4 regions of the Colwellia sp. BRX10-1 genome follow, and region 3 is predicted to be linked to each of the others. Evidence: predicted binding sites of a transcription regulator. Region 3 holds the regulator's gene; each other region holds the start of a gene.
What was found. Region 3 encodes sigma-54, which starts transcription at its own class of promoters, with help from an activator protein. Its sites were predicted from a motif close to GTTGGCACGNNNNTNGNNT; they were not measured.

Region 1 (7,464 bases), 330 kb from region 3:
GAACTTATTTCTCGTTTTGAAGCAGAGCAAGGACAAAGTGTTCGTTTTACTGAGCAAGCGATTGAATCTTTAAAATTACATGCTTGGGCAGGTAATGTTCGAGAATTATCTAACTTAATTGAACGTATGATCATTATGTTTGCTGAGCAAGTGGTTAATGTCAGTGAATTACCAGCAAAGTATCGTCATATTGATGTTGAAGAGTATCAACCTGAATACCCTGATGAGTTGCAAGAACGTGATGCGATAAATGAGCTATTTTCTGGCTTTGATTATGATGACGAAGAAGATACCAGTAGTTTTGCTGACCAACCAGAAGAAGCATCTGTGGTTGATGTTTTGCCAAACGATGGCTTGAATTTAAAAGAATACTTAGCGGACCTTGAAGTGTCGATGATAAACCAAGCACTTGAGAAAAATGACTGGGTTGTTGCACGCTCGGCAGAATTATTAGGGATGCGTCGAACCACATTAGTTGAAAAAATGCGTAAGTATAACTTACAAAAAAACACTAACTAATATCCTACGTTAACCAAATGTATTGATTGTTATATCCGTTATTACACCAGCCGTTGTACTGGAAAGTATCGCGAGGGTTAGCGTCTTTATCTTTGGTTGAACTGAATATTCTTGGACAGTAAAGCCAAATATTTGACGGCAAGAATTGCTCTAAAAATCGCTTCTAACATCATGTAAATTAATATAAAACCTCTTTGGCATAATTAATGCTTTATTCAGTTGGTATTTTTAAATTGAGTAAAGTATATGGCCGTTGCAGTTTCACATTCATCAGCATCTTCTAAATTGTCTACACCCATTCATTGTGTGGAAGATAATCTGTTTCATAAAGCTAAATTTGCTTTTACTCCGCAGTCATTTGCCCATAGCGATACGTTAGAAAGTGAAGCATACCGTGGCGAGCTATCGTTACTTCGTCAAAAGTCTAATCAACTTGAGCAAATTATTGATGTTATGCCGACCGGGATGATAATGCTTGATGGTAACGGTATTGTTATTAAAACCAATAAAATTGCTAGTTTGTTACTCGATGAACCGATTCTTGGTCAAGCTTGGTTTGATGTTATTAAACGCTCGTTTAAACCTCGTGCCGACGATTGGCATGAAGTGTCATTGAAAGACGGCCGCCGGGTTAAATTAGAAATTACTGCTTTAGGTGATCAACCTGGCCAGTTAATTATGATCACTGATTTGACCGAAACGCGTTTATTACAAGATAAGCTTAGCCATATGCAGCGTTTATCGTCATTAGGTCATTTGGTTTCAAAGCTTGCTCATCAAATTCGCACACCACTTTCTGCCGCTATGTTATATGGCGCAAATTTAAAAAATAAAAAGCTTTCTTCAGACGATCGAAGTAGCTTTCAAGACAAATTAATGGCGCGCTTGCACGACTTAGAACAGCAAGTAAACGATATGTTGTTGTTTTCAAAAAGTGGCAAGCAAAAAGTTGTTGAACCACTTTCAATTAATAAATTGATTACCCATTCAGTTAACGCCGTAGAAGCATTAATTGTTCAGGCCAAAGCGAAAGTAAACATTAAGCTTTGTGATGATGATTGCCAAATCTTAGGTAATAAACGTGCGTTAAGCGGTGCTATTGAAAACTTAATTCACAACAGTTTACAAGTTATTAAGCAGGGTGCGGAGATATCCATTACCACCTACTGCCAAAATGAATACGCTTACATTAGTGTACAAGATAATGGTCAAGGTATTAGTGAAGAGCTTGCCAATAAAATTTTTGAACCTTTTTATACATCAAGGGCACAGGGAACCGGCTTAGGTTTAGCGGTGGTAAAGTCAGTTGCTAAGGCTCATCAAGGCGATGTTCGCTTAGTGAGTAAGCCAGGAGAGGGCGCGCACTTTTGTATTCACTTACCTATTTTAGACACAAACAATGTTAACGGGGAGAACACTAATGAATCAAAGTAAAATATTAGTTGTTGAAGATGATGCAGGATTACGTGAAGCCCTGATGGATACTTTAAAGTTATCAGGTTATCAATGTATTGAAGCTCAATCAGGTGAAGATGCTTTACTCACGCTTAAAGAACAAAGTGTTGATCTCGTCGTTAGTGACGTGCAAATGGATGGTATGTCGGGCTTAACACTACTCAATAGTATTAAAAGAAATTGGCCAAATTTACCTGTGCTGATAATGACGGCATACGGTACGATTCATGATGCTGTTCAAGCGATGCGTGATGGCGCCTGTAATTATATGGCAAAACCTTTCGCGCCAGAAGTGCTACTTAATATGGTTAACCAATATGTGCCATTGAATGTGACTAGTCGGCATGAACCTGTGGTTGCTGACGCACAAAGTATTGAACTATTAGCGTTAGCAAAGAAAGTCGCGACCACAGATGCTTCTGTTATGGTGCTCGGCCCCAGTGGCTCTGGCAAGGAAGTATTAGCACAATACGTTCATTACCATTCGAACCGAAGTGATAAGCCCTTTGTTGCCATAAACTGTGCTGCAATTCCAGAGAATATGCTGGAAGCGACTTTATTTGGTTATGAAAAAGGTGCCTTTACTGGAGCCATTCAAGCGTGCCCAGGTAAATTTGAACAAGCACAGGGTGGTACTATTTTATTAGACGAAATCACTGAAATGGATCTTGGCTTACAAGCAAAAATTTTACGGGTCTTACAAGAGCGAGAAGTTGAACGCTTAGGGGGTCGTAAAACAATTAAGCTTGATGTTCGTGTTATCGCAACCAGCAACCGTGATTTAAGAGTGGCTGTAAAAGATGGCATCTTCCGTGAAGATCTCTACTACCGTTTAAATGTCTTTCCATTAACTTGGTTAGCATTAAATAAACGCAGAGATGATATTGTGCCATTAGCCAAACATTTAATTACTCAAGCATCGTTAGCGAATAACATGGCTATTCCAGAACTAACCGCTTCGGCGAGAAATAAACTGACGAGTTACGATTGGCCAGGCAATGTTCGTGAATTAGATAATGTTATTCAACGAGCCATTATTTTGCATAGCGACCAGATTATTAATGCCGGTGACTTGTTAATTGAAAATTTCGACAGTGAAATTATTACTGACGTGGCGTTAGAAAATAATAGCGAAGACATGCTTGGTAATGAATTAAAAATACAAGAGCATCAAATTATTCTTGATACCCTCACCGCTTGCCAAGGTAGCCGTAAAGATGTTGCTGAACGATTAGGCATTAGCCCAAGAACGCTTCGCTATAAAATAGCAAGAATGCGTGATTCGGGCATTCAAATACCAGCCTAACAATCGCTCAAAAGGGTAATTTTCCTATAAAGCCAATATTTTCATTTAAAATATTGGCTTTACTGCTATTTGCAGTTTTCACTCATTAAACCTTCCATAACCTCGATAATTCTTTAATTCTCATACTGGCACCATGCTTGCAATATCATCGTTATATCGTTACTTAAACCGTTATTTATAGGCTTAGTAGCAAAAAATTGACACAAGTGAGTAGCTCATGAATATCGATACCAATTCTTTATACGCACAAATGCAAAGTATGTCGCTTGGAAACTCTTCGGTGCAGGGGGCTTCATTTGAAAAAATGGGCAATAACCTTGGCATGGGAGACAGTGCTATTCCAGCGCTGAATAAGTCGACCAGTAATTTTGGCGATATGCTTAAAGATGCGGTGAATAATGTCAATGATATTCAAAAAGAGTCTGGAGCAAAGAAAATAGCTTTTGAAATGGGCGACCGAAGCGTTACGCTCGCTGATACCATGGTTGCTTCCGCTAAAGCTGGTATTGCTTTTGATGCCACCGTACAAGTACGTAATAAGTTTGTTGAAGCATATAAAGAAATAATGAATATGCCAGTTTAACAATACCTTAGTATAAAATAGATAGTATTTCGTAATAAAATCAAGTGGTAGTGGAGAAATTAAGTGGCTGATACTGATAATAATTCAATGGTTGCTGCCGATGGCGGCACCGGGTTAATGGCAAGTGATGGTGCTGATAATATGGCTGATGAGCAAAAATCAGGCTTTGCTTCTGCTATGGGTAATGTCGATTTATTACGCCAAGTCACCTTAATTATGGCATTAGCAATTTGTTTAGCTATTGCTGTTTTTGTTATTATGTGGGCAAATCAAGCCGAATATAGATTTCTTGCCAAACAACCTACCGAACAATTAATCAAAACAATGGACTTTCTAGACGCTAACCAAGTGGATTACCGTCAAGCAAACAACACTATTTCAGTACAAAGTGATCAATATCAAGAAATTAAAATTTTACTTGCTCGTGAAGGTTTATCTGATGAACCAACAGAAGGTAGTGAAATTATTATGCAAGATATGGGTTTTGGTGTCAGCCAGCGCCTTGAAACAGAACGTCTTAAGTTTTCTCGTGAGCAGCAATTGGCTCGCACCATTGAAGAACTGCAAGCTATCTCTAGAGCAAAAGTTTTACTGGCGATACCCCGCGAAAATATTTTTGCTAAACGTACCCGCAGCGCATCTGGCACTGTGGTACTAACTATGCGTAAAGGGCGGATGTTATCTGAAGAAGAAGTTGACTCTGTTGTTGATATTATTGCTTCTGCCGTTCAGGGTATGGAACCTAACCGAGTTACAGTGACAGATCAAAATGGTCGTTTACTTAATTCCGGCTCACAAACCTCTGTTTCTTCTCGCTCACGCAAAGAGTTTGAAATGGAGAAAAAAAGAGAAAATGAATATTTAAACAAAATAGACAGCATACTCATCCCTGTCGTTGGTTTAGGGAACTACACCGCACAAGTTAATGTGACCATGGATTTCACCTCAAGTGAAGAAATGCAGCGTCGTTATAATTCAGATTTACCGGCACTGCGCAGTGAAATGAAAGTTGAAGACAACACGATTGGCGGTTTACTTGGTGGTATTCCTGGAGCGTTAAGCAATCAGCCACCACTTGATTCAAATATTCCAGAAAATGCGAATGGTGGTGCACAACAAAGATCAATGCCTGGTCGTAAACACCTTGAATCAACAAAAAATTATGAATTAGACGAAGCTATCAGCCATACCAAACAACAAGCAGGTGTCGTTCGTCGAGTAAGCGTTTCTGTTGCACTTGATTACTTGGCAACTGCTGATGCTGAAGGCGCGATTACCGATTCACCGAGATCTGTTGAAGAAATGTCAAATATTCGTCGCTTATTACAAGGGAGTATTGGTTTTAATTTACAACGTGGTGATGTATTAGAAGTCGTTACCTTGCCATTCTCTCGTCAAATTATTGAGGATGCTCCTAAAGTTCCTTTCTATGAGAATGCCGACATATTAAAGTTTTTCAAATTAGGCATGGGCGCATTAGTCATTATTGTATTGATACTTGCCGTTGTTAAACCTATGCTTAAACGTCTTATTAACCCTGATCAAACACCTGATGACTACGGTGATAAATCACTCGATAGCCACATTGATTTGGGTGATGAAACCATGGATATGCTAACATCAGACTTTGATGCGGCGGCAGTAGGTTTTGCACCTGATGGTAGTTTACAATTACCTGATTTACATCGCGATGAAGATATACTAAAAGCTGTTCGAGCGCTTGTTGCTAATGAGCCTGAACTTTCCTCTCAAGTGGTTAAAAGTTGGTTGAACGAAGATGAGTGATGAAATGCAAGAGTTAGCCCCTGCACCTAAGGGTTTTGACGTTGACAAACTTGATGGTGCAGAGAAAGCTGCGATATTATTGCTAAGCTTATCTGAAGAAGATGCCGCGCAAATATTAAAACACTTAGAGCCTAAGCAGGTTCAACAAGTGGGCATGGTTATGGCTGCCATGGAAGATTTCACCCAAGAAAAAATTACCGCTGTTCATAAGCTCTTTATCCATGAAATACAAAACTTCAGTACCATTGGCTTCCAAAGTGAAGAATTCGTTCGCAAGGCATTAACTGCAGCATTAGGTGAAGACAAAGCCGGCAATTTAATTGATCAAATTGTCATGGGAGGCGGTGCAAAAGGTTTAGATTCATTGAAATGGATGGACTCAAAACAAGTAGCCAATATTATTCGTAACGAGCATCCTCAAATTCAAACCATTGTACTTTCCTATTTAGACCCTGATCAATCGGCTGAAATTATGAGCCAGTTTGCCGAAAAAGTGCGTTTAGATTTAATGATGCGTATTGCTAACCTTGAAGAAGTTCAACCGGCAGCATTACAAGAACTTAATGAAATTATGGAAAAACAGTTTGCCGGTCAAGCAGGTGCACAAGCCGCTAAAATGGGTGGTTTAAAAGCAGCAGCTGACATTATGAACTATTTGGATACCAATGTTGAAGGCATGCTAATGGATTCAATTCGTGAACATGACGAAGAGATGAGTCAACAAATTCAAGACTTGATGTTTGTTTTCGAAAACCTTGCCGATGTAGACGACCGTGGTATTCAAGCGATATTACGTGAAGTACAACAAGATGCGTTGATGAAAGCAATTAAAGGCGCAGATGATGTACTGAAAGAAAAAATTATGGCTAATATGTCCAAACGTGCCGCTGAAATGCTGGCAGATGACCTTGAAGCTATGGGACCGGTGCGTATTAGTGAAGTTGAAGCCGCACAAAAAGAAATATTATCTGTTGCTCGACGATTATCTGACGCTGGAGAAATTATGCTTGGTGGCGCTGGTGGTGGTGATGAGTTCTTATAAACCTTATATTTTTAGGTCAGTCAAAACTTACTGTTATAAAATATTATGAAATTATTAAATAAATCGAATGCTGAAGTTATTAAACATAATCCCGAACAAGAAACCGATGTTTGGTCATTGCCGACGGTTAAATCTGAAAATAAAATTAAAGATGAAACAACCAATGCTATGGGAAAGAAAGCCGCTTGGCGTTTCGAGCCCCCTGAAGATTTTGTTGAAGAAGAAATCGCGCCATTAACGGCAGAAGATATTGAAAACATTCGTCAAGCTGCATTTGATGAAGGCCTTAATCAGGGCAAGGAAGAAGGTTTTGCTAAAGGTTATGAAGAAGGTAAAGTCTCTGGTCATGAAGAAGGTATGGTACTTGGTCACCAAGAAGGTCTTGAAACTGGCTTAGCCGAAGCAAAAGAAAGTATCGATGAACAATCAGCTGCATGGGCGTCACTTACTGAACAGCTTCATAAGCCATTACTCGATGTCGAAAAAAATGTTGAACAACAATTACTTCATCTTGTCGTAGAACTCACCGAAGCGATTACCTTAGAAGAAGCTAAAACTAACCCTGATATTATTATTGCTGCGATTTCTGCGGGTATAAAAGCTTTACCCAGCCAAGAAGCGCAAACACAAATTTTATTACACCCCAACGATATTAAACGTGTTGAAAAGCAATTTGGCGCTAAACATGTGCAAGAACAAGGTTGGCGTTTACTCGCTGCCCCGCAATTAGTTCCGGGTAGCTGTCAAATTGAAAATAGCACCTCTAATATCGAT
Region 2 (7,464 bases), 240 kb from region 3:
CTTTGGCATTAGTTTGAAAATTTACCGTCCAATCTTGGTAAGTTGTTTCGTCAGCCATGGCCAGATCTGCCCCTGTTTTACCGCTAAAGTATGTTGAAAGGTGAACACGGTCATAAGCAAGGCGAGGCTCTGCTGACAAAACGGTTATCTCAATGGCTTGAGCAGCTGTGTTCATTTGAGCCAATTGCTCAACAAAATGGTGACCCACCATGCCGTTACCGACCACGACAACTTTTTGTTTCTCTATGATTTGTTGGTTACTTGAGCTAATTTTATTTACCTGCTGCAATAGTGATATGGGTTTACAATTTGTGATAACGCTTAACAAACCTGTAGAGCGTTATCATTATATGTGTGTTTGGAGAGCTAAAAATTTGCACTTACCCAAAGCCAAATTTTATCGGTATCAACTTTACCCGCAGTAGAATCGCCTGCTGAGTAAGCCGCATACTTTAAGCCTGCCTTATAATTCTTAGCGAATTTTTTCGCGTAAACGGCATTAATTTCGCTACCTAAATCATCAACCGTATCGGTTGATTCATCAGCAGAATAATCATGAATTGTCACTGTCCAACCGCCGCCGAATGCTTTACCTGACACAGAGGCATAAAGATCAACCAAGCCTTCTTTTGGTGTGCCTAAAAATTGATCTGCCCAACCGTTGAATTTATGCAGTGTCGCCAGGGGTGTTGAAAACCCAACCATTGAATCATCACTGCCTAGAACTTCTGCACCTAATTTAAGAGTTACCGCATCAAAGCTATAGCCGCCTTCTATGGCCATATAGCTTGCAGAGTAGTCAGTTGCGCCGCTTTCTGAATCTTGAGTAGCAAATTCGGCTGAATATGAAAACTTGTCTTTTTTACCGTTAAAACTCACCCCGAAAGTATCTAAGCTATTAGCGGTTCCTTCATCAACTTCTAAGAGATAACTGTAAACGGTTAGTTTGCCATAACTCGTTTTGTAGGCGAGGTTAAGTAAATGGTCTTTTGCATCAAAATCTTTTTCATTGGAAAAAATACGATTACGTTTATTAATGTAGCTATAGCTCATTTTTACATTGTCTAATGCGTCATAAGTTATGGTCGCGGCATCAAATGTTTGTCTATCTTGACGCCATCCTACATGCCCAACATAACGATGATTATCTAAGGTCAGTACTTGGCGACCGACTTTAGCGGTGATCCCATCTTTTTTGTATTGCACATAAGCTTGGTCTAATTCAGTCGTTTCTGGATCGGCAATAACAGAATATTCAGTATTATTGCCCACGGCATCGTTATACCTGTTAATACCCGCTACTTGGCGTGAGTCTTCAAATTCAACAACTGCGGTAAAATTATTGTAGCTAGCACTGGTGTAATTTAGACGAGTTCTTAGCGTTAACGCTGAGGCATCTTTTTTGGTATTGTCTTGATCAACTTTTTCATATCGCAAGTTTAAATCTATACTGGCTTTAGCTTTAGTCTCGCTATTTGCGGTTGCTGAAGCACTGGCACTTGCTAACAAAACCACTGCCGTAATTTTTGAGAATGTATGAACGTTTTTCATGGTTTATCCCTTAAAGTTTTTTTAAATTATTTTTATAATTTTTCAATTTAGCGAAATGTATTAAGCAACACTGGACGTCTTTTGTTTTACTTCAGCTTTTTCAGTTGATTTAGCCGATTTAGCTGTAGGAATAACTTCAACTTTTCTTTGTTTTTCATACAAAAAAGTTAAAACAGCTGAGCGCAATCGGTTATATTCAACATCTTCTGCTAGCGCTAAACGGTTTCTTGGATGAGGTAAGTTGACGTCTAATATTTCGCCTATTGTCGCGGCTGGCCCGTTGGTCATCATGACAATGCGATCTGATAATAAAACAGCTTCATCTACGTCATGGGTGATCATGATGACGGTGTTGTTAAGCTTTTGCTGAATTTCCATTAATGAGTCTTGCATATGAGCTCGCGTTAAAGCGTCGAGCGCACCAAAAGGTTCATCCATCAAAAGTACTTCTGGTTTCATTGCTAAAGCTCTGGCAATACCAATACGTTGTTTCATACCGCCTGAAATTTCATCAGGACGTTTGTCTTTTGCATGATCCATATGAACTAAACGTAAGTTATGTTCGATCCATTCTTTCATTTCGCTTGAAGACATTTTATTTTTGAAGACTTGTTTTACCGCTAACTCAATATTTTGATAGGCGGTTAACCAAGGCAATAATGAATGGTTTTGAAAAACAACAGCACGTTCAGGGCCGGGTTCTGTTACTTCTTTGTTATTTAATAATACGCCACCTAATGTTGCTCTGTGCAAACAGGCAACAATATTCAATACGGTTGATTTACCACAACCTGAATGACCTATAAGTGAAATGAATTCACCTTTTTTTATTTGTAAATCAACACCCTTTAACGCGGTAAAATCGCCTTTAGGGGTTGGAAATACCATATCTACTTTGCTGATGTCTAAAATAATGCTCATGTGATTTCCTTAATCCTATATTGGCTAAAGTTGTGCGCTTGATTTGTCCCAAGACAATATTCTTTGCAGTTGCAGCATGGTTCTATCAAGCATGTAGCCAATAAGGCCTATGGTTAATACTGCGGTCATAATGCGACTAAGAGATTGTGAGCTGCCGTTTTGGAATTCATCCCAAACGAACTTTCCTAACCCTGGATTTTGTGCCAGCATTTCAGCCGCAATAAGTACCATCCAAGCAATACCTAATGACATTCTCATGCCAGTAAAAATGGCAGGAATGGAAGCAGGTAAAACAATTTTTTGAATATGCACGTGTTTAGGCAGGCTTAATACTTTACTGACATTCACCCAGTCTTGATTTATTGAAGCCACACCAAAAGAAGTGTTGATGACCATAGGCCAAAGACTACATAAAGTTACTGTGATTAAAGAGGTGATAAAAGATTTAGCAAACATAGGATCAGGAGATACATAAAGTGCACTGACTACCATGGTTACTATCGGTAGCCAAGCCAAAGGAGATACGGGTTTAAAAATTTGTATAATAGGGTTTATTGCCGTATTTAAATTTTTACTTAAACCAATGGCAATACCTAAGGGAATAGCAACAACAGCAGCCACTAAAAAGCCACTAACTACCGTCACTAAACTGGTGAATATTTGGTCTAAAAATGTTTCTTTACCGGTATAAACTCGTATTTTAGCTTGATAGCTTGGATCTTTTGCCATTCGCACTTTATTTCGTTCGTCCTGGCGAATATAAAAAGCATCTTCTTTGGCGCGTTCAGCATTATGTTCATCAATTAAATTAACTACTTGAGTAGCCACTGCACTGGGGCCAGGGAATTTTCCGAGCGAAGTATCAATGCTACTTGCCGTAAACGACCATAGCAGCATAAAACAGAAGATACCGGCCATAGGTAATATCAACGCTTGTGCCTTTTCTGAAATAAAGGACCCGATTATTTTGTTATTACTCATTGGCACAATACCTAATGTTTTTTTATTAATTACAGCAGTCATTTTTGCTCTCCTTTATGCGCTGCCAGTTAATGGACAGCGCATAACTACTCAGTAAAGTACTGGCTAAAATACGACAAGGTTCTAAAGTTTGTCACCGGCTTTTAGGCCAATTTTAAACTTGTTTATATAGGCGTTTGGTTGAGTACCGTCATAAACAATGTTGTCAATAAAGTGTTTTTGAGGAGCACGGAAACCGTCTTCACCGACTAAGTCTGAAAAGTCGCTTTTAGACAATAACTTGTCATCAACTAATGATTGCGCTGCAGCCATGTAAATATCAGGACGATAAACTTGTGCGGCAATATCTTTGTACCAACTATCAGGTTTGTCATCGCTAATTTGTCCCCAACGACGCATTTGTGTTAAATACCAAATAGCATCAGAGTAGTAAGGATAAGTGGCGTTGTAGCGAAAGAATACGTTGAAGTCAGGTACTGAACGCACATCGCCTTTTTCGTACTCGAAAGTCCCTGTCATGCTGTTTGCGATAACGTCGTAATCAGCACCAACATAGTTCGATTGAGATAAAATTTTCACTGCTTCTGGACGGTTAGCATTATTGTTTTCGTCTAACCATTTAGCGGCACGAATCAATGCGCGTGTTAAACGAATGGTGGTATTTGGGTATTTTTCAGCAAAGGCTTTAGTAATACCAAATACTTTTTCCGGGTTGTTCTTCCAAATTTCATAATCGGTAACGACCGGCACACCAATGCCTTTAAATACGGCTTGTTGGTTCCAAGGTTCACCTACACAATAACCATAAATAGTGCCGGCTTCCATTGTGGCTGGCATTTGTGGAGGAGGCGTTACTGACAACAGCACTTGTGCGTCAATCTTTCCTGATGTATCACCTTTATGAGGAGCGTAAAATCCAGGATGAATATCACCAGCCGCTAACCAATAGCGTAACTCGTAGTTATGTGTCGACACTGGAAACACCATACCCATGTTGAAAGGTTTGCCTTCATCAAGATACTTTTCTACAACAGGCTTTAAGGCATCAGCTTTAATAGGATGAACAGGTCTTCCATCGGCTTGCTTAGGAATATTGACCTTCATTTGCTTCCAAATTTCATTAGAAACAGTAATCGCATTGCCATTTAAGTCCATTGAAAAAGGCGTGATGATTTCAGCTTTAGTCCCGTAACCAATCGTTGCTGCAATGGGTTGGCCAGCAAGCATGTGAGCACCGTCTAATCGACCATCTATAACGCCATCAAGTAATACTTTCCAGTTAGCTTGAGATTCAATCGTGACGTATAAGCCTTCATCTTCAAAAAATCCTTTCTCATAAGCAATAGCGATAGGGGCCATATCGGTTAATTTAATAAAACCAAATTTAAGTTCTTCTTTTTCTGGGTAGCCTAGCTCTGCTGCTTGCAAAGACGAAGTCAGTAGGGAGCCAGAAATACATAGTCCTGCAATAACAGTACGGCATAATTTTTTACATTCATTTTTTAAAGTCGTTTTCAAAATACCTTTCTCCAAATAAAAAAAGCCCACAGTACTTCGGATACAATCCGAGTACTGTGGGCTTCAATGCCAAACTAATAATGACTACGTCGTTGCAGTGCGATTAGTTTTAACGAAATAAGTTTTGAGTCAATTTTCACTTTATCGTTAAAACAACCGCTGTTGATTGAATTAACATGAAAACGCTATTAACTATAAAGCACAATTAGTGCCACCTATTAATTGTATTTAAAATCAGTAACTTACTTTGCTTTATGTTTTTTGATTAAATACTTTGCTCCAACAGTGAGAAGTATTTGCACTATTTTGGTGTCTATAGGCCTGTAGGCAGATACTTCATTTTAATAAAGGCTCTACTTATTCTTATATATTACAGCTTGATAAATATCTTCCCTGTAGATCGAAGTAATGTCTAGATCCGTTATTTGTTGTCTGTTTATGTGTCCACACGCTTGCATTAATTTGGCAATGTTTTCACCGTAATGATGTGCTGGCCTATTGAATGTGGGATCACCTAATGTCGAAAATTGTTGATAGCTTTCTACTTTACGAGGTGATGTATTGTTAAGGGTTAGGCAACTCCCCATTAATGAAGGCGCAATTACGTCGATATGTGTGTCTAAATACTTTGCACGACTCAAGAACCTCGCTGCTTCAAAGCGATTGGGAATATTTTCAAGCCATTGGCATGCTTCATATAAAGCAGATACTAAAGCAAATGTTGTTTCTGGGTGCTTAACTTGCCAATCAGACATTAATCCAAGCACCTTCTCAGGTGAATCTTCCCATAAGTCAGAAGAAGTAACACCTGTGATGCCAACACCTTCTCTAACCGCTTTAGCATTCCAAGGACTACCGACACAAAAGCCATCAAGATCCCCTGAATGCATAGATGGCACCATGTTTGAAGGAGGTACAATTAATAAATTAATGTCTGATGGATCGATATCACTATTCTTTAGCCATTCAACAAGTTGATAATGATGACAGCTATAAGGAAAAACGACAGCGAAGGTTAATTTATTACCTTCTTTTTTTCGTTGCTCTATTTCATGTCTCAATATATTGGCCGAAAATGGCATACTGATCTCATTGGTATTGTGTTGTAATAATATTTTTTGGTAGAGTTTAGTCGATAACGTGATGCCATTACCGTTACGACTCAATATCATTGGGGCAATCACGGTTGACTTTTGTCCGTGTAAACCTAAGTTACAGGCAATGGGCATAGGGGCTAACATTTGGGCGGCGTCAATAACTCCGCTATGCAATTTATCTCTTAATGTGGCCCAAGAATTTTGTTTTGTTAGGTTTACGTTAAGCCCCCATTTTTCGAAAAATCCCATTTCATGAGCAATGACTAAGGGGGCACTATCTGTTAATGGCATAAAGCCAAGGGTTATATTTTTTTTTTCAATATTAAACATAATTGATATTCTCTACAATTCTTTAAAACGTCTTTAAATATCTAAAAAATGCTAGCAACAGAAAGGATGTTTTTGGCAACATCATCCATTTTCTGGCTGTTATCCATCGCTATTTTTCGAATGAAGTGATACGCATCTATTTCAGACAGTTGTTTTGTTTCCATTAACCAACGTTTAGCTTTATCGATACTTTTCTGGCTAGACAATTTTTGTTTAGTGTCAGCAAGTTCTTGTTTTAGTCCTTGAAAAAGCTCAAATCTCGCAATAGCCACATCAATAATTGACTTCACTCTTGTTTGGTTAACTTCCCCTACCACATAAGCACTAACCCCTGATTTGACCATCTGATTAATGGTAGTATTGGCACATTGTTGTTCTGAAAAAACTACGATAGGTTTTGGGGCGAATTGAGAAATTTTATTGAGGTTTTCAAGCATATCTCTGTTTGGAGATTCTATATCAATAATGATAACGTCTGGGTTTAGCTGTTTAACATCTCTTAATAAAGGTACGCCAGAATGAGCAACATGATAGATATCATATTGCTCATTTATCAGTACGCTCATTAATACCTTTGCTTTTGCATGGTTTATTTCAGCAAGCAATACTTTTAATCCTGATGGAACATCCTGATATATCGTATTTTTATTAGGTAAAGACAAGGTTTTATTTTTCAATTTATTCAAATTAAAATTAAGAATTAAGTATATTTAAAATATTAAAGCACAATTCACACCAGAAGTTTAATTACATTTATATCAATTGGTTAGGATTGTCCTTTGATTTTTTATACTCGTTTTTATTAGTTTGTGATGCAAAGGTGCACCAAAATAACCTCTTCTAGGATTGAACTGTTTAAACACCTTAGCATGTAGAATTGGGATAATTAATCTTCGCGTATGCAGACTTTTTTTTAGCAGATGCTAAGTGAGTCATATTAGGCTTAAATTTAATGATGAATGGTAAAAAATAAAAATCCCAGCACCGTTAACTTCGCTAGGATTTTTATGAAAATAAAGGATGAAATCCTTAACCAAATATTTCTAATTTTCCATCAGTAACACGT
Region 3 (7,464 bases):
CTTTCTGACGATTACTTTGGCTTTAACGAAGGCTTATCACTGATGATCGGCTTTTTTGTTTATATATTTGCGTTACTTTTTATCACCATAAGAGCCTCTAAAACTCGGCCAATTGATGATCCATTGATCATTGAAGCTGAACAAGAAGTGCCAGACGCGGTTAGCAAACCTAAATCTTTACTTTGGCTAGTCGTTGGTATTATTTTCTTACCTATGAGTGCTAGCTACCTGGTCGATTCATCCGTTTTTATTGCTAAAGCATTTGGCATCAGTGACTTAGTGATTGGTTTGACCGTTATTGCCGTTGGCACAAGCTTGCCAGAACTTGCTGCAAGTATTATGAGTATTATCAAGAAAGAAGATGATTTAGCGCTAGGGAGTATTATTGGCTCTAATATCTTTAATATTTTGGCCGTACTCTCGCTCGCTGGCTTAATTGCACCGGGCGAAGTAGATTCAGATGCCGCAGCACGTGACGCTCCTTACATGCTTGGAGTTACCGTATTATTATTTATACTGTGTTTTACTCGTCGTGCCGGAAAGTTTTGCATTGGCCGCTTAAAAGGTTTGTTATTAATAGGCGCTTTTATCGCTTATCAAGCGCTACTTTTTAGTCAAATAAAGCAATAACAAACACTATAATAGCAATTTACAAAATAAAAACGGGCTAATAATGAACGATTTCAAACAACTAGCGTTAGACGTTATTCACATAGAACAACAGGCTATTGCAGAGTTAGCCCAGTACATTGATGAGAACTTTGAATATGCCTGTCAGTTAATGTTTAACTGTAAAGGTAGGGTTATTATTGCTGGCATGGGCAAGTCAGGCCATATCGGTGGCAAGATTGCTGCAACGCTGGCGAGCACCGGCACACCTTCTTTTTTTGTTCACCCTGGTGAAGCAAGTCACGGTGATTTAGGTATGATAACCGGTGATGACGTCGTGTTAACTATTTCGCACTCGGGCGAAACCAGTGAAGTGTTAGCAATAGTGCCAGTCATAAAACGTATTGGCGCTAAACTTATTGCGATGACGGGGAATCCAGCCTCAACCTTAGCAAAACTAGGCGATACCCATGTCTGTGTTGCTGTTTCACAAGAGGCTTGTCCACTAGGATTAGCGCCAACATCAAGTACCACAGCAACCCTAGTAATGGGTGATGCACTCGCTGTTGCCTTATTAAATGCTCGCGGCTTTACCGCTGACGACTTCGCACTCTCTCATCCCGGTGGTAGTTTAGGAAAACGCCTATTACTGCGTCTTAGTGATATAATGCATAGTGGTGAGCGCTTACCAACTGTAAATGCTAATGCTAAAATTAAGGATGCGTTGGTTGAAGTATCATTAAAAGGTTTGGGGATGACGGCGGTAGTCGACGAGAGTGGTCAATTACAAGGCTTATTCACTGACGGAGATTTACGTCGTATTCTTGATGAACGTATTGATATACATCTCGATACTATTGCATCTGTGATGACAAAAAATCCCACTGTGGCTCATCAAGATATGCTAGCCGCCGAAGGCTTAAAAATCATGGAAGACAAAAAAATTAATGGTTTAATTATTGTTAATGACAATAATATACCTATTGGCGCAATGAATATGCACGACTTACTAAAATCAGGTCTTATCTAATATGCAAACACTCTATGGCGAAATTACTGACACAGCATTCAATACCATGAAAACAATAAAGCTGCTGATATGTGATATTGATGGCGTTTTTTCTGATGGCCGTATTTATTTGGGTAACGATGGTGAAGAATTAAAAGCTTTTCACACTAAAGATGGCTACGGCATAAAAGCATTAGGCGCCAGCGGTGTCGATGTAGCGGTGATCACCGGGAGAACATCAAATATTGTCGCAACACGTATGTCAGCCTTAAATGTTAAATATATAGTGCAAGGTGAAGAAAATAAATTACCCGCCTTGAAAACGATGGCTAAGCAATTAAAGTTATCCCTCGAGGAAATTGCTTATATTGGTGATGATATGCCTGATTATGAGTGTATCAAAGCCGTAGGCTTGGGTATTGCTGTTCAAGATGCCCACCCAAGTATTTTATCTATCGCAAATTACACCACTTTTAACCATGGCGGTTTTGGTGCTGTTCGAGAAATATGCGATTTAATCATGCTTAGCCAAAACACCTTAGCAAATGCTTCGGGTGCGAGTATATGAATCGACTTTATAGTTTAACCTTGTTGTTTTTTCTAATTGCGGGAGGCGTTTACGGTATAATTGAATGGAGAAATTCCTCAGCACCACAATTACAAGCGATTGATAAGACGCTGACCCCTGATTTTATTGCCGAAAATTTACACAGTAATGTTTATAAACATCAAGGAAGTTTAGCTTATGTTGTTGATGCCCATCGTATGGAACATTACCCTGAGTTAAGTATTACCAACTTTGAGTTTCCTCAATACACACTTCATCCCAAAAATGATGCGCCCGCATGGAAAATATCTGCCAATGAAGGCATATTATACAATAACAACCGGGTAAAATTAGCAAAGCATGTCCGCCTGTTAGCAACAGATCCCGATAGCTTATTACAAGAAGTTCAAGGAAAATACTTTGAACTTGATCTAAAAACTAACATCATAAGTTCAGAACAAGAAATTAAAATTATCGGTAAAGGATTTACCATCGATGGTAAAGGTTTAATTGTCGACTTAAACACCAACCAAATGACACTAACTAAACATGTGAAATCAATTTATGAAATTGTTAAAAAATAGCCTACTGTGCTTATTGTTATCAACTCCGCTATTTTCGTCAGCTTTCGCTGAAAAATTTGATATAAAACAAAAGATTGAAATTAACGCTTCAAGACAAGCCGTTGATCTTAAAAATAAAATATTCAGCTATATTGATAACGTGGTGATCACTCAAGGTTCATTAGTTATACGTGCTGATTTAGTACAAGTGCTGACTCAATCTGGCAGTGAAGAAAAAACCTATATCGCTAAAGGGAAGCCAGCAACCTTTAAACAAACCTTAGCCGATGGTACTCCTCTTAGCTTACAAGCAGACGAAATAAGATATGAGCCCGCAAATAATTTAGTGATAATTTCAGGAAATGCGTTATTACAGCAAGAAGGTAGTGAGGTTAGTGGCAGTAGAATTACTTACAATATTGCCACTCAGTATGTTAATGCTGAAAGTAAATCTAACGAACGCACTAAAACGATTTTTCAGCCGAAAGAAAAAATTAAAGCGACAACCACAGACGCGAAAACTCAGGAAAAAATTAATTTATGAGCACTAGCACCCTAATGGCAAAAGGCCTTGCCAAAGCCTATAAAGGCAGAAAAGTGGTTAAAAATGTCAGTATGCAAGTTTCAGCAGGACAAATAGTCGGTTTACTGGGCCCAAATGGTGCCGGAAAAACAACTTCTTTTTATATGATTGTGGGTTTAGTTGAAAGTGATAGTGGCGATATTATCTTAAATGACGAAAACCTGACGTTAGCGCCTATGCATGAGCGTGCGAGAAAAGGCATCGGATATTTACCACAAGAAGCCTCTATTTTTCGAAAACTCAGTGTTTACGACAATATTATGGCTATTTTACAAACACGAAAAGAATTATCAGATGCTGAACGCGAAGAGAAATTAGAACATCTTGTTGAAGAATTCAACATAGGTCATATCAAAGATAATTTAGGCATGAGCTTATCTGGTGGTGAACGCCGCCGAGTAGAAATTGCTCGCGCATTAGCTGCTGAACCAAAATTTATTTTATTAGATGAACCTTTTGCTGGTGTTGACCCAATTTCAGTAGGTGATATTAAAAAAATTATTCTACACTTAAAAGAACGTGGCATTGGTGTGTTGATCACTGATCACAATGTACGTGAAACTCTCGATGTATGTGAACATGCGTATATTGTTAGTCATGGTGAACTTATTGCAGAAGGTACTGCAGATCAAATTCTTGCAAATCAACACGTAAGAGATGTATACCTTGGTGAACAATTCACGCTATAGTAGTCAGTAAATGAATAGTATCTTCGTATGAAAAAAACGAAAATATCCCATTAAAAATAATAGGAAGTTAATGACCTAAATGCGCCCTACTCTACAACTCCGCATAGGACAACAATTAACCATGACGCCACAGTTGCAGCAAGCAATCAAATTGCTGCAACTGTCTACGTTAGAGCTTCAACAAGAAATTCAGGAAGCCTTAGAAAGTAATCCATTATTAGAAATGGATGAGTCTTCAAATAATCCCGAAGATAAAAGTACTGACAACCTTGAAGAAGCTCACACTGCCGGTACTGGTGACGTTAAAGAAGCCCCTGCTTCTGATGGTAGCGAAGACGCTACGCCTACCATTGATGAAATCACCACCACTGAAGCCATGGACAAGAACGATATCCCTGAAGAATTAAACATGGATACCACTTGGGATGATAACTACACGGCTGGTGCAGCAAGTTCAAGCTCAGGCCCAGCTTCAGAAGATTATACTTACCAAGGCGAGACTCAAGACTCCATTCAAGATCATTTGCGCTGGCAAATGGAATTAAGCCCTTTTACCGAAACAGACCGCGCTATAGCGACAGCAATTATTGATGCTGTTGATGACGCCGGTTACTTAACGGTATCTAGTGAAGACATTTTAGAAAGTGTTGCCATTGAAGGAGTAGAGCTTGATGAAATTGAGGTGGTACTAAAACGTATTAACCTCTTTGATCCTGTCGGTGTCGCTGCTCGTTCTATTTCAGAATGTTTAATCATTCAACTTAATCAATTTGACCCCGCTACACCTTGGTTAGCAGAAAGTAAGTTAGTTTTGCGTGACCATATTAATCTACTGGGTAGCCGAGACTATCGTACATTAATGCGTAAAACTCGACTGAAAGAAGAGCAACTGCGCGAAGTGGTGCGCCTTATTCAATCACTTGATCCTAGACCAGGCGATAGTGTGATGAAGAGTGACGATCAGTATGTTATTCCTGATGTTTCTGTTGAAAAGAAAAATGGCCGTTGGGTGGTCGAATTAAATCCTGATACTGCGCCAAAACTTTCGGTGAATCAGCAATATGCTTCGATGTCACGTTCGATGAAGTCGACAGCTGACACACAATTTATTCGCTCAAATTTACAAGAAGCTAAATGGTTTATTAAAAGCTTAGAAAGCCGTAATGATACCTTATTAAAAGTGTCAAACTGTATTGTGCAACGTCAAATTGGCTTTTTTGAACATGGTAATGAAGCCATGCGTCCAATGGTTTTAAATGATATTGCCGAAGCTGTCGATATGCATGAATCAACCATTTCACGAGTGACGACACAAAAGTATATGCATACGCCACGTGGAATTTTCGAACTGAAGTTTTTCTTCTCAAGCCATGTTGGCACCGAAAGCGGTGGCGAATGTTCATCAACAGCTATTCGTGCATTAATCAAAAAATTTGTTGCTGCCGAAATCCCAGCAAAACCACTTAGTGATAGTAAAATGGCTGATTTATTAGCCGATCAAGGGATAAATGTAGCTCGACGTACCATAGCAAAATATCGAGAGTCACTTTCTATTCCACCTTCTAACCAACGAAAAAGTTTACTTTAACGAAAAGATGAGGAATTAAGCTTATGCAAATTAATCTTTCTGGCCACCATGTTGACATTACCGAAGCTTTACGAGAAAACGTCACGACTAAGATGGCAAAATTAAGCCGACATTTTGATCATATCAATAATGTTCATGTTGTTCTCACCGTTGAAAAATCAAATCAAATTGCTGAAGCGACTGTTCACGTTAGTGGCTCTGATTTACATGCAAAAGCTGAAAATGCTGACATGTATGCCTCTATTGATAGTCTTGTTGTTAAGCTTGACCGGCAAATATTGAAGTACAAAGGTAAAACGAATCAGCATTAATGCTGTTTATCGCCTGTTCACTCACCAAAGAATCTAAGTAGTATAATGAAGTTGCAAGATATCCTTACCCTTGATTGCACCCTGTGTGCGATTAAGGGTACAAGCAAAAAAAAACTCCTTGAAATAATTAGCACAACTGCGGCAAAAAAATTCGACAATATTGATACTCATCAATTATTCGAAAGCTTAATGGCGCGTGAAAAGGTTGGCTCTACCGGCATAGGAAATGGCATTGCGATTCCTCATGGTCGATTAACTAACACGTCACAAGTTATTGCTGTATTGCTGACCAGTGAACAAGCCGTTGAATTTGATGCGATAGACAACCGTGCTGTCGATATTATTATTGCGTTATTTGTCCCCGAAGAAAACTGCCAACAACATTTAGATACCTTACAAAGTATTGCGCAAATATTTAGTACTAAACAGTTCGCAAAGCAAGTAAGAAAATGCCAAAATTCGCAAGAGCTTTTTACTTTAATAAAGCATGCTAAACGTTAATAAAATCTAATAATAATCCAGGAAAACTCAAATGAAACTCTTGATAGTCAGTGGTCGCTCAGGGTCAGGTAAAAGTGTCGCCTTACGTGTACTCGAAGATTTAGGCTACTACTGTGTCGATAATATTCCGGTGAATTTATTGCCTGCATTAGCACATACCGTTATTAATGATTACGACAAGGTAGCGGTTAGTTTAGATGTACGTAACTTACCCAATGATCCTAATGACGTTTCAGAAATATTAGATTATCTACCAAAAACAGTAAAACTCGATATTCTGTATTTAGATGCTGATGACTCTGATCTTATTCGACGTTTTAGTGAAACGCGTCGTTTACATCCTTTGATTAAACAAAATATCCCACTCGACCAAGCCATCTCTTTAGAGAAAAAGCTGCTTGAGCCTATTTCCACGCGTGCGGGTTTGTATATTAATACCAGTCAGTTATCACCTCATCAATTATCTGATTTAGTGCGTGAGCGAATTTTGGGCAAAACCTCGGCATCTATGGTGGTGGTGTTTGAATCTTTTGGCTTTAAACACGGTGTACCACAAGACGCAGATTATGTTTTTGATGCACGTTTTCTGCCTAACCCTTTTTGGGAAACAGACTTAAAAGGTTTTACCGGTTTAGATCAACCCGTGCGAGACTTTCTTGCTAGCCAACCGATTGTCACTAAATTTATCTGGCAAATTAACAGTTTTATGATGACATGGTTACCCCACTTAGAAAGAAACAATCGCAGCTATATTACTATCGCCATTGGTTGTACGGGTGGAAAACACCGATCGGTTTATATTGCAGAAATATTAGCAAACAATCTTAGAAAAGAACGCGAAGATGTCCAGTCTCATCATCGCGACATTAAAATACAAAGCACTTAATAACGGTCACTGTATGCCAAAATATAATAAATCATTAACCATTAGCAATAAACTGGGATTACATGCACGTGCTGCCACTAAACTTGCCCAGTTAAGCCAAAAGCTTAATGCTAACGTTACTATTTGCTTAGAGGGCAAAGAAGCTGATGCCAGTAGTATTATGGGGTTAATGTTACTG
Region 4 (7,464 bases), on a different contig from region 3:
TCGATGATGCTTTCATCGATATCAGCAGAAATAGTTTGAAATTGATAACCCAGTTGGCTAAGTAATTCTTTTCTTCGTGGTGACTGTGACGCTAAAATTAAAACGGGCTTCATAGAAAAATTACTCAGTTAACGGGTCAATAACAGGGGTTAAGTAATACGAAAGTGACGACGTACTTTTCTTAATAATAAAAACGCCCAAGGCCACAGTACAATCGTTGTGATCACCGGATATAAATAACTAGGTAGGAACACGGCATCAGTTAAAAACCGTTGCATCCAAAAAACAATTAAATGATATAACGCCGATAAAACACCAACAATGAGTGATTGTTGCCAAACAGAGAAATTTCTAATTTTTTGAAAGTTGCCCGCGATAATATAAACAGCAAGAGCCATCGCCATCGTGTGCACACCGAGAATAGACCCCAGTAAAACATCAAGTAATAAGCCAACAAAACCAGCGGTTATAACATTAACACGCGCGGGTAAGGCTAAGCACCAGTATACTAATACTACTAACACCCAGTCTGGACGAAAAACATCAATACTCTGGGGTAATGGCATAATGCTGGCGATTAAAGCGATAACCGTAGTAAAAATAATAATCAAAAGGTTACGTATCGACATTATTTAGTCCTGTGTTATCTTCACTTTTTTTATTATCAGGTACGTTTGGTGTTACTACTTTTTGCGAAGGCGCAAAAATCTCTGATGCTTTTTCAGGCCACAGCAGTAATAAATAGCGTAATCGATCAATTTTAGCGACCGGCTGACTTTGTACTAAAGCAAAGGCATTTGCATCATTCTGTGAAACTTTGGTCACTCGTGCAACAGGATACCCTTCAGGGTACTTATCACCAAGACCTGAAGTTACTAATAAATCACCCGTGCGAACATCCGTACTGTGTTGCACAAAATTATGGGTTAATCTGTCTATTTGTCCTGTTCCTGAAGCGACTAAACGCACACCATTTCGACTAACTCTAACAGGTACGGCGTGAGTGACATCAGTAATTAAAATAACCCGACTACTATTAATACCCACATGTAATACTTGCCCAACAATACCTTCATCGTCAATAACAGGTTGACCTTCAAAGACACCATCATCACTGCCACGGTTAATAACGACTTGCTGACTATACGGATCAGAGTCGACTGATATTATTTCAGCGACCATTTTCTTTACTTCACCACGTATCGGCGAGGCCAGTAATAAACGCAACCGCTTATTTTCTTTCTTGATAATTTCAAGTTCTAATAGTTGTTGATGAAAACGCAATTCTTCAACTTTATATTGCTGGTTATCACTGAGTAGTTGTCGCCGCGTAACAATATTTTCGGCAGCCCAAGTCATGACTTGCTTAGGAGTCGTCGCTAAATACTGTAAGGGGCTGACCAGAGACTGTAAATACCCCCGAATATTTTCAAAGCTATTCATTTTGTGATCGAAAAAAATTAAAGACACAGAACAAAACAGCACCAACAAGAGTCGGTGCTGAGGGGAAGGGCCATGTTTAAATATTGGATTCATATAAACCTAAAATTTATTTAGGGAATGGTCATCGTTAAGCTACATAGGTAAATTTAAGTAATAGGTACAAGATGACATCAGTCAATAAGTACTTCTACCCGCTAAATTTACCCTACAACGACAGACGGAAGTGTTACTTATTCATAAGAGAATAAATCGCCGCCGTGCATATCAATCATCTCAAGCGCTTTACCACCACCAAGAGCCACACACGTAAGTGGATCATCAGCAACGACAACAGGAATGCCAGTTTCTTCCATTAATAAACGATCCAAGTCACGTAATAATGCACCACCACCAGTAAGTACCATACCACGTTCTGAAATGTCAGAGGCTAGTTCTGGTGGCGCTTGCTCTAAAGCAACCATAATAGCACTAACAATGCCGGTTAGTGGTTCTTGTAGTGCTTCTAATATTTCATTGCTATTCAACGTAAAACTACGAGGAACACCTTCAGCTAAGTTACGGCCACGTACTTCAATTTCTAATACTTCTTCACCTGGGTAGGCTGAACCAATTTCATGTTTAATACGCTCAGCGGTTGCTTCGCCAATTAAACTACCAAAGTTACGACGTACGTAATTGATAATGGCATCGTCAAACTTATCGCCACCGATACGTACAGAAGAAGAATAAACCACACCGTTCAATGAAATAATACCGACTTCAGTGGTACCACCACCAATATCAACTACCATCGAACCTGTAGCTTCTGAAACGGGCATACCTGCACCAATAGCCGCAGCCATTGGTTCGTCAATAAGATAAACTTCACGGGCGCCAGCACCAAGTGCAGACTCACGAATAGCGCGACGTTCAACTTGAGTAGAACCGCAAGGAACACAAACAAGTACACGAGGACTTGGGCGTAAAAAATTATTACTGTGAACTTGTTTAATAAAGTATTGCAGCATTTTTTCAGTAACAAAAAAGTTAGCGATAACACCATCTTTCATTGGGCGAATAGCTTCAATATTACCTGGCGTTCTGCCCAGCATTTGTTTTGCAGCAGAACCTACTGCAGCTACACTTTTTGAACCACCAGAGCGGTCTTGGCGAATAGCAACTACCGAAGGCTCATTCAAAACGATGCCTTGGTCTTTTACATAAATAAGAGTGTTCGCCGTTCCTAAATCTATTGATAAATCATTAGAAAACATGCCGCGTAATTTTTTAAACATAAGATCTAAATATCCTAAAGTGTTATAAAAAGAGAATTAATCTCTTTTATTCTCAACAAAGCATTGAGTTAATCAATGAGCATTTTGTCAAGTTTGTTAATAATATATTATATGGGCTAATCATACCTGAGTGTTTCAAATTTGTGTTGTTTGAATGATAAAAAACATCACTTTTTTAGCATATTTTTAATGACTAAGCCAAAATTGAGGGAATTGTTAATCAATAATGTATTAAATCCCTCATTATTGTTAAAAAGTCATAGTAACATTTTCTCGATTTGGACTAAATGTTACAATTGCACAATTACGTTTATCGGTTATGTTACTTACTTTGCGGTGCAGTTACACTTTCGCCAATCTTTAGTCTTGTATTCAACACCAATAGTTCCCTAATTATTACCATAAAATGACAAAATATTTTTGTAATCGCTTCGAATTACAAATCAATCTTTTTAGATAACCTATTTAATAAATTTCAGCATTTTACCACGAGATAACCATGCTAATTAATCATATTTATCTGTGAATAAAATTTCACTATGACTTATGAATAAAGATGAATGTTCGGCTTAAAAGCCAGCTATTTTTTATCGGCACGTCTTTTCAAATAAATTTAACGAGCTTAATATAGGTCTATATAATTATTTTAAGGCAATAAAAAGCCCCGCATTGACGAGGCTGTTTGCACGTAAACGCTACAAATTCGAAACTATTGAATTACACGATTTCTCACGGATAATGCGATTAAAGCAATGGCAAAAATCATAATTGTTGTAGGTTCAGGTACTTGAGCTGGAGTATTGCGAACGTAAAAAGTTTCATATGCCCAGCTACTTGTATTGTTATCACCCACTAAGTAGGTCTCAATTAGTCCTGCATTAAAACCATCAACATCTATATCAGATACCTCTGTAATAGCAGTATTCCAAAACACAAATGAATTCTTGTATACAAGTTCATTTGAAGCATTTAAGTAACTAAAGTCTGCAATATCTCTATTATTTATAAATATTAATAACTCAGAAGATTCAGCATGTCTCCATCCTTTACGATCCCAGCCATTAAGACTGTCAATTGAATCAGGCGTATAAATAGTATTACTGGCCCACGACGCATTCTCAGCAGACGCCCAAGTCCAGTCTAAGCCGCCAATAGTGACATAGTTATCCTGAGTGAGCTCAGATTTGATTAGCCCTGAGTGGGCAACATTAGATAAAAATAAAAAAATAAACGTGGTAAATTTTAAAGAAAACTTAATCATTATAAACCTCAATTAATGAAGAACATCAGTACACTTGTTTACTACTTAACCAACAATTAAGCACAAGTCATGCCAACCAACCAAAAGCAATAAAAAACAATAGGATAGTGAGGTAAAAATATAATCAACAAAGCTAACTGTAAAAAAACCTAACACTTAAATCACACTTGATTTAAGTGTTTTCCATAAGAGTGTTATAAACTTCTTGCCTCTATCTGAACAGTTCGAGAAGTAACAACACCTCCAATTGAACATTGGCCAACGCTGGTAATCACATAATATGTTGTACCATCAAATACACCATCGTCCTTACAGGTTACTGTTGCTTGACAAGAAGACAAGCCTTCAACATTCGAAAAATCAGGTACAATAATATTGCTCTTGCAAGCCGTTTTAACATTAGTATCGTGTGGAAAAACTTCTAGTAACTGCCATTGAGCACCTGTCTGTGCTGCCGCATAAGCACGGGTGCCTATAACTTCATAGGCAACAGATTCCGCACTTGAGGATAGTATTTTTACTAGCCCCGCCCCCAGTAATGCCAAGACAACAATAACAAAAATAGCGACAACAATTGCACTGCCTTCTTGTTTACTTTTGACTTGGTTTGCAGCATATTTATAATGATGAACTGGATTATGGAACATTTGGCACCTGTATCTCATTATCAAAAACAATTTCTTCAAATAACCTCATAAAATGTAGCCGAATAGATACAATCGCATTACGTTGTAAATTAGCGCCATCGGTACTAAATGCTGAATCATCTGTTAAAAACTCAGCCATTATAGCCCGGTTAATTAAACCAAGTGGTTCACCTGCATTACTATGCCCGGTAACATCGTATCTTATTAAATTATTATTATCACCACTACCTTCAATACAATACATCACTGAATCATCAATAAAATAAACCCGATTCGTTGCGGAATCCTCAGCAAACAGCACTGAGTTTTCTAAGGTTAAAACATGTGGGTCAATAGTACGATCGCTTGAATAAGCTGCACTATCAATAGGATAAAACTTCTTATTTGATTTAAGGTAAACATCGTTTGCCACAACCGGGTAAACAATGACATTAAAGTTTATAATATCGGCACTACTGACAGTAGTTGAAGCGGGTACAATAGTAATTTCATCACTTGCTGAATCTGGAGAAACAGGTATATCAACATATACAGCGCTTGCTTTAATTGGCATAAACTCTAAACAAGTATTAGTTATTCGTGCACTATTAGGCAATGAGGCCCTAAGCTCTCTGTTAAGTCTTTCGATGGCAAAGCGAGCAGACGATAATATTTGATCACGTGCAGTAGCATCAGCATATAACTGGCTACCAAACTGTAAGAAGCTACTTACTCCTACCGATAATATGCCCAGTAATACCATGGCAATGATAAGTTCAATCAAGGTAAAACCTTTTGAAGCTTTACCTTTAAAATTAGTACTTCTCAAAGGTACTCTTTTTAACAAAGAAGCATCCTTAATTTTTTTTACAGTGCTATATGGTTGTCTAAAACGAATTAGCATTAGAAATTCGCCTTATATACCGAAAAAACATAATCATCGTTTTGCGGGCTGCGTACAGTAATAGTAATTAATTTTGCTGTTTTTTCATTATCTGTAGCTGATTGGTATTCACCGCTATAGTCGCTATCATTGATGACTGAAACATTCATATTAAAACCCATATAAATATCAGCAAGACTATTGCCTGAGGAATTTACAATTTCATCGCCAAAATTAATTGAGTTGTAATCGTCTACATCATCAAAATTATTACGTTGTTCACCAGGCTCAGCTCCTAAGTTACTCGAAGCTGTGCAACTAAGCGCAGATATTTCGCCACACCTGACAAAACCACCAGACATATCAGAGTTCTCATCAAACGCTTTACCTAAAATTTCATTAATCATCGATTGCCCTAATTCTGCGGCTCTGATCTGGTGAACTTGTGCGGCGCTTTGACTTGCCATTGGATAAATTAAACTTGTTAACACTGCATAGGTAATAGATAGCACGACAATACCAACAATAAGCTCAATCAGCGTAAAACCTTTCTGCTTATAATTTTTTTTCGCACTCATACAATTAGTTAACAGCATAAATATAACCTTGCTCGTTAATAGCAACAATGAGCGTTTGTTCTTGACCAACTATACTAACTTGGCAAGGAGAAGAACAATTAATCGGCCGACCTAAATGATCAAATGAAAATGGCGTTGTACCACCTGCATATTGAAAATTAACAGTATCATCGATAATTTTAACGATAGTCGTGCTGTTGATATTATTATTTACAAAACTGCTGCAGCTATCATCTGGAATGCCTAGTTTATCATTAGTAATTAAAACAAGGTGGCATTGACTAACAGAAGTATCTTGCATGGTACGTAATTGAATACCACGCAGTTTAGTTACGGTTTCGTTTTGGTAGGTGATTTCTTCATAGCCACCAGAAGTTTGCATTTTTGGAATAATGGTCGTGGCGAGTATACCAATGAGTATAATGACAACTACTAACTCAATTGTTGTGAAACCTTGTTGTTTCAGTAATTTTCTTTGATTGGTGATAAGTTTATTTATGCTCACAAATCATCTCTTAAAATAGTTATAAATTAAATACAGTCAAAAATACTTATTACAGGTGCTATATCTTTCCCTACGGATCCCTGAAAAGTGACCATACAAGGTGACGTTAAACTCGTTGGGGCGTCAATATTTGCAGGATAAATAGTTAAAATTGCCCCCGTATTATTAGCACTAATCACAAAGTCATCTCCTAAATTGATTAATCTACGCCAATAAACTCCAGGAGATCTTGGTACTACAGGGTAACCATAACTAATAGCAAGAGAGTTACCATCTTTTAAAGTAATTGAAGCCGTTCTATCACTTTGATTTCCAGCAACAATGGATTTACTATAAACAAGCGCTGATGCACCTTCTAATGAACCCTTAACTGCTTGTAATGTCGCGGTATTGGCATCGGCAGTTAAGTTTATATACTTGGGTACTACTGTTACTGCAAGAATGCCTAAAATAACAATAACGATCACCAACTCAATCAGGGTAAATCCTTGCTGATTTTTCTTTGGTTGTTTTAGTGTATTCATAGACTTCATCGGTCTTTCACTCTTGTTTAAAAATTCAATTTATTATCATTTGATAGCATATAACATTTATCAAAAAAAATATATCTTGCACCTAACAAACAATCTGGCGATAAGATATTGTAAATACTAGTGAACACCATTAGTCTTTGTATATTGTTTTTTTACTCATTTGATACCATTGCGCCTTTTTCCCTATTTCCGATTTTTTCTCATTTTATACTTCTGCTTTGCCATGCACATAGTTTTAGAAACACCCGGTGGCACAGGGCTTTATTTGTCATTCAATGTTTTTGGTTGGTTAATCGCCACCATACTTATTTCTTTAGGTCTTTGGCAAATTACCATTAACAAAAAAGTCATTCTTAGTAAA

Region 1: the regulator sigma-54 is predicted to act here: its motif matches at 3,405-3,423, upstream of fliE (flagellar hook-basal body complex protein FliE).
Region 2: the regulator sigma-54 is predicted to act here: its motif matches at 5,169-5,187, upstream of H4J75_RS00925 (CmpA/NrtA family ABC transporter substrate-binding protein).
Region 4: the regulator sigma-54 is predicted to act here: its motif matches at 4,037-4,055, upstream of H4J75_RS02610 (PEP-CTERM sorting domain-containing protein).

The regions. Positions count from the first base shown of each region.
Region 1 covers NZ_JACGWC010000001.1:114,099-121,562, reverse strand. Annotated here, with positions in the region: gene H4J75_RS00545 (sigma-54 dependent transcriptional regulator) at 1-519, shown strand, start outside; gene H4J75_RS00540 (PAS domain-containing sensor histidine kinase) at 766-1,953, shown strand; gene H4J75_RS00535 (sigma-54 dependent transcriptional regulator) at 1,940-3,280, shown strand; gene fliE (flagellar hook-basal body complex protein FliE) at 3,498-3,863, shown strand; gene fliF (flagellar basal-body MS-ring/collar protein FliF) at 3,927-5,648, shown strand; gene fliG (flagellar motor switch protein FliG) at 5,641-6,690, shown strand; gene fliH (flagellar assembly protein FliH) at 6,736-7,464, shown strand, end outside.
Region 2 covers NZ_JACGWC010000001.1:207,055-214,518, reverse strand. Annotated here, with positions in the region: partial or broken gene nirB (nitrite reductase large subunit NirB) at 1-250, opposite strand, end outside; gene H4J75_RS00940 (alginate export family protein) at 367-1,551, opposite strand; gene H4J75_RS00935 (ABC transporter ATP-binding protein) at 1,612-2,472, opposite strand; gene H4J75_RS00930 (ABC transporter permease) at 2,497-3,453, opposite strand; gene H4J75_RS00925 (CmpA/NrtA family ABC transporter substrate-binding protein) at 3,577-4,923, opposite strand; gene H4J75_RS00920 (CmpA/NrtA family ABC transporter substrate-binding protein) at 5,325-6,398, opposite strand; gene H4J75_RS00915 (ANTAR domain-containing response regulator) at 6,440-7,075, opposite strand; gene nirD (nitrite reductase small subunit NirD) at 7,428-7,464, opposite strand, start outside.
Region 3 covers NZ_JACGWC010000001.1:442,513-449,976, forward strand. Annotated here, with positions in the region: gene H4J75_RS01965 (calcium/sodium antiporter) at 1-630, shown strand, start outside; gene H4J75_RS01970 (KpsF/GutQ family sugar-phosphate isomerase) at 674-1,639, shown strand; gene kdsC (3-deoxy-manno-octulosonate-8-phosphatase KdsC) at 1,641-2,186, shown strand; gene lptC (LPS export ABC transporter periplasmic protein LptC) at 2,183-2,749, shown strand; gene lptA (lipopolysaccharide transport periplasmic protein LptA) at 2,730-3,272, shown strand; gene lptB (LPS export ABC transporter ATP-binding protein) at 3,269-4,000, shown strand; gene H4J75_RS01995 (RNA polymerase factor sigma-54) at 4,080-5,588, shown strand; gene hpf (ribosome hibernation promoting factor) at 5,612-5,899, shown strand; gene ptsN (PTS IIA-like nitrogen regulatory protein PtsN) at 5,945-6,400, shown strand; gene rapZ (RNase adapter RapZ) at 6,432-7,286, shown strand; gene H4J75_RS02015 (HPr family phosphocarrier protein) at 7,300-7,464, shown strand, end outside.
Region 4 covers NZ_JACGWC010000002.1:27,978-35,441, forward strand. Annotated here, with positions in the region: gene H4J75_RS02590 (nucleoside triphosphate pyrophosphatase) at 1-113, opposite strand, end outside; gene mreD (rod shape-determining protein MreD) at 150-629, opposite strand; gene mreC (rod shape-determining protein MreC) at 616-1,536, opposite strand; gene H4J75_RS02605 (rod shape-determining protein) at 1,674-2,717, opposite strand; gene H4J75_RS02610 (PEP-CTERM sorting domain-containing protein) at 3,427-3,978, opposite strand; gene H4J75_RS02615 (MSHA biogenesis protein MshP) at 4,173-4,625, opposite strand; gene H4J75_RS02620 (PilW family protein) at 4,615-5,433, opposite strand; gene H4J75_RS02625 (type II secretion system protein) at 5,508-6,083, opposite strand; gene H4J75_RS02630 (type II secretion system protein) at 6,070-6,570, opposite strand; gene H4J75_RS20360 (prepilin-type N-terminal cleavage/methylation domain-containing protein) at 6,597-7,094, opposite strand; gene H4J75_RS02640 (PglL family O-oligosaccharyltransferase) at 7,327-7,464, shown strand, end outside.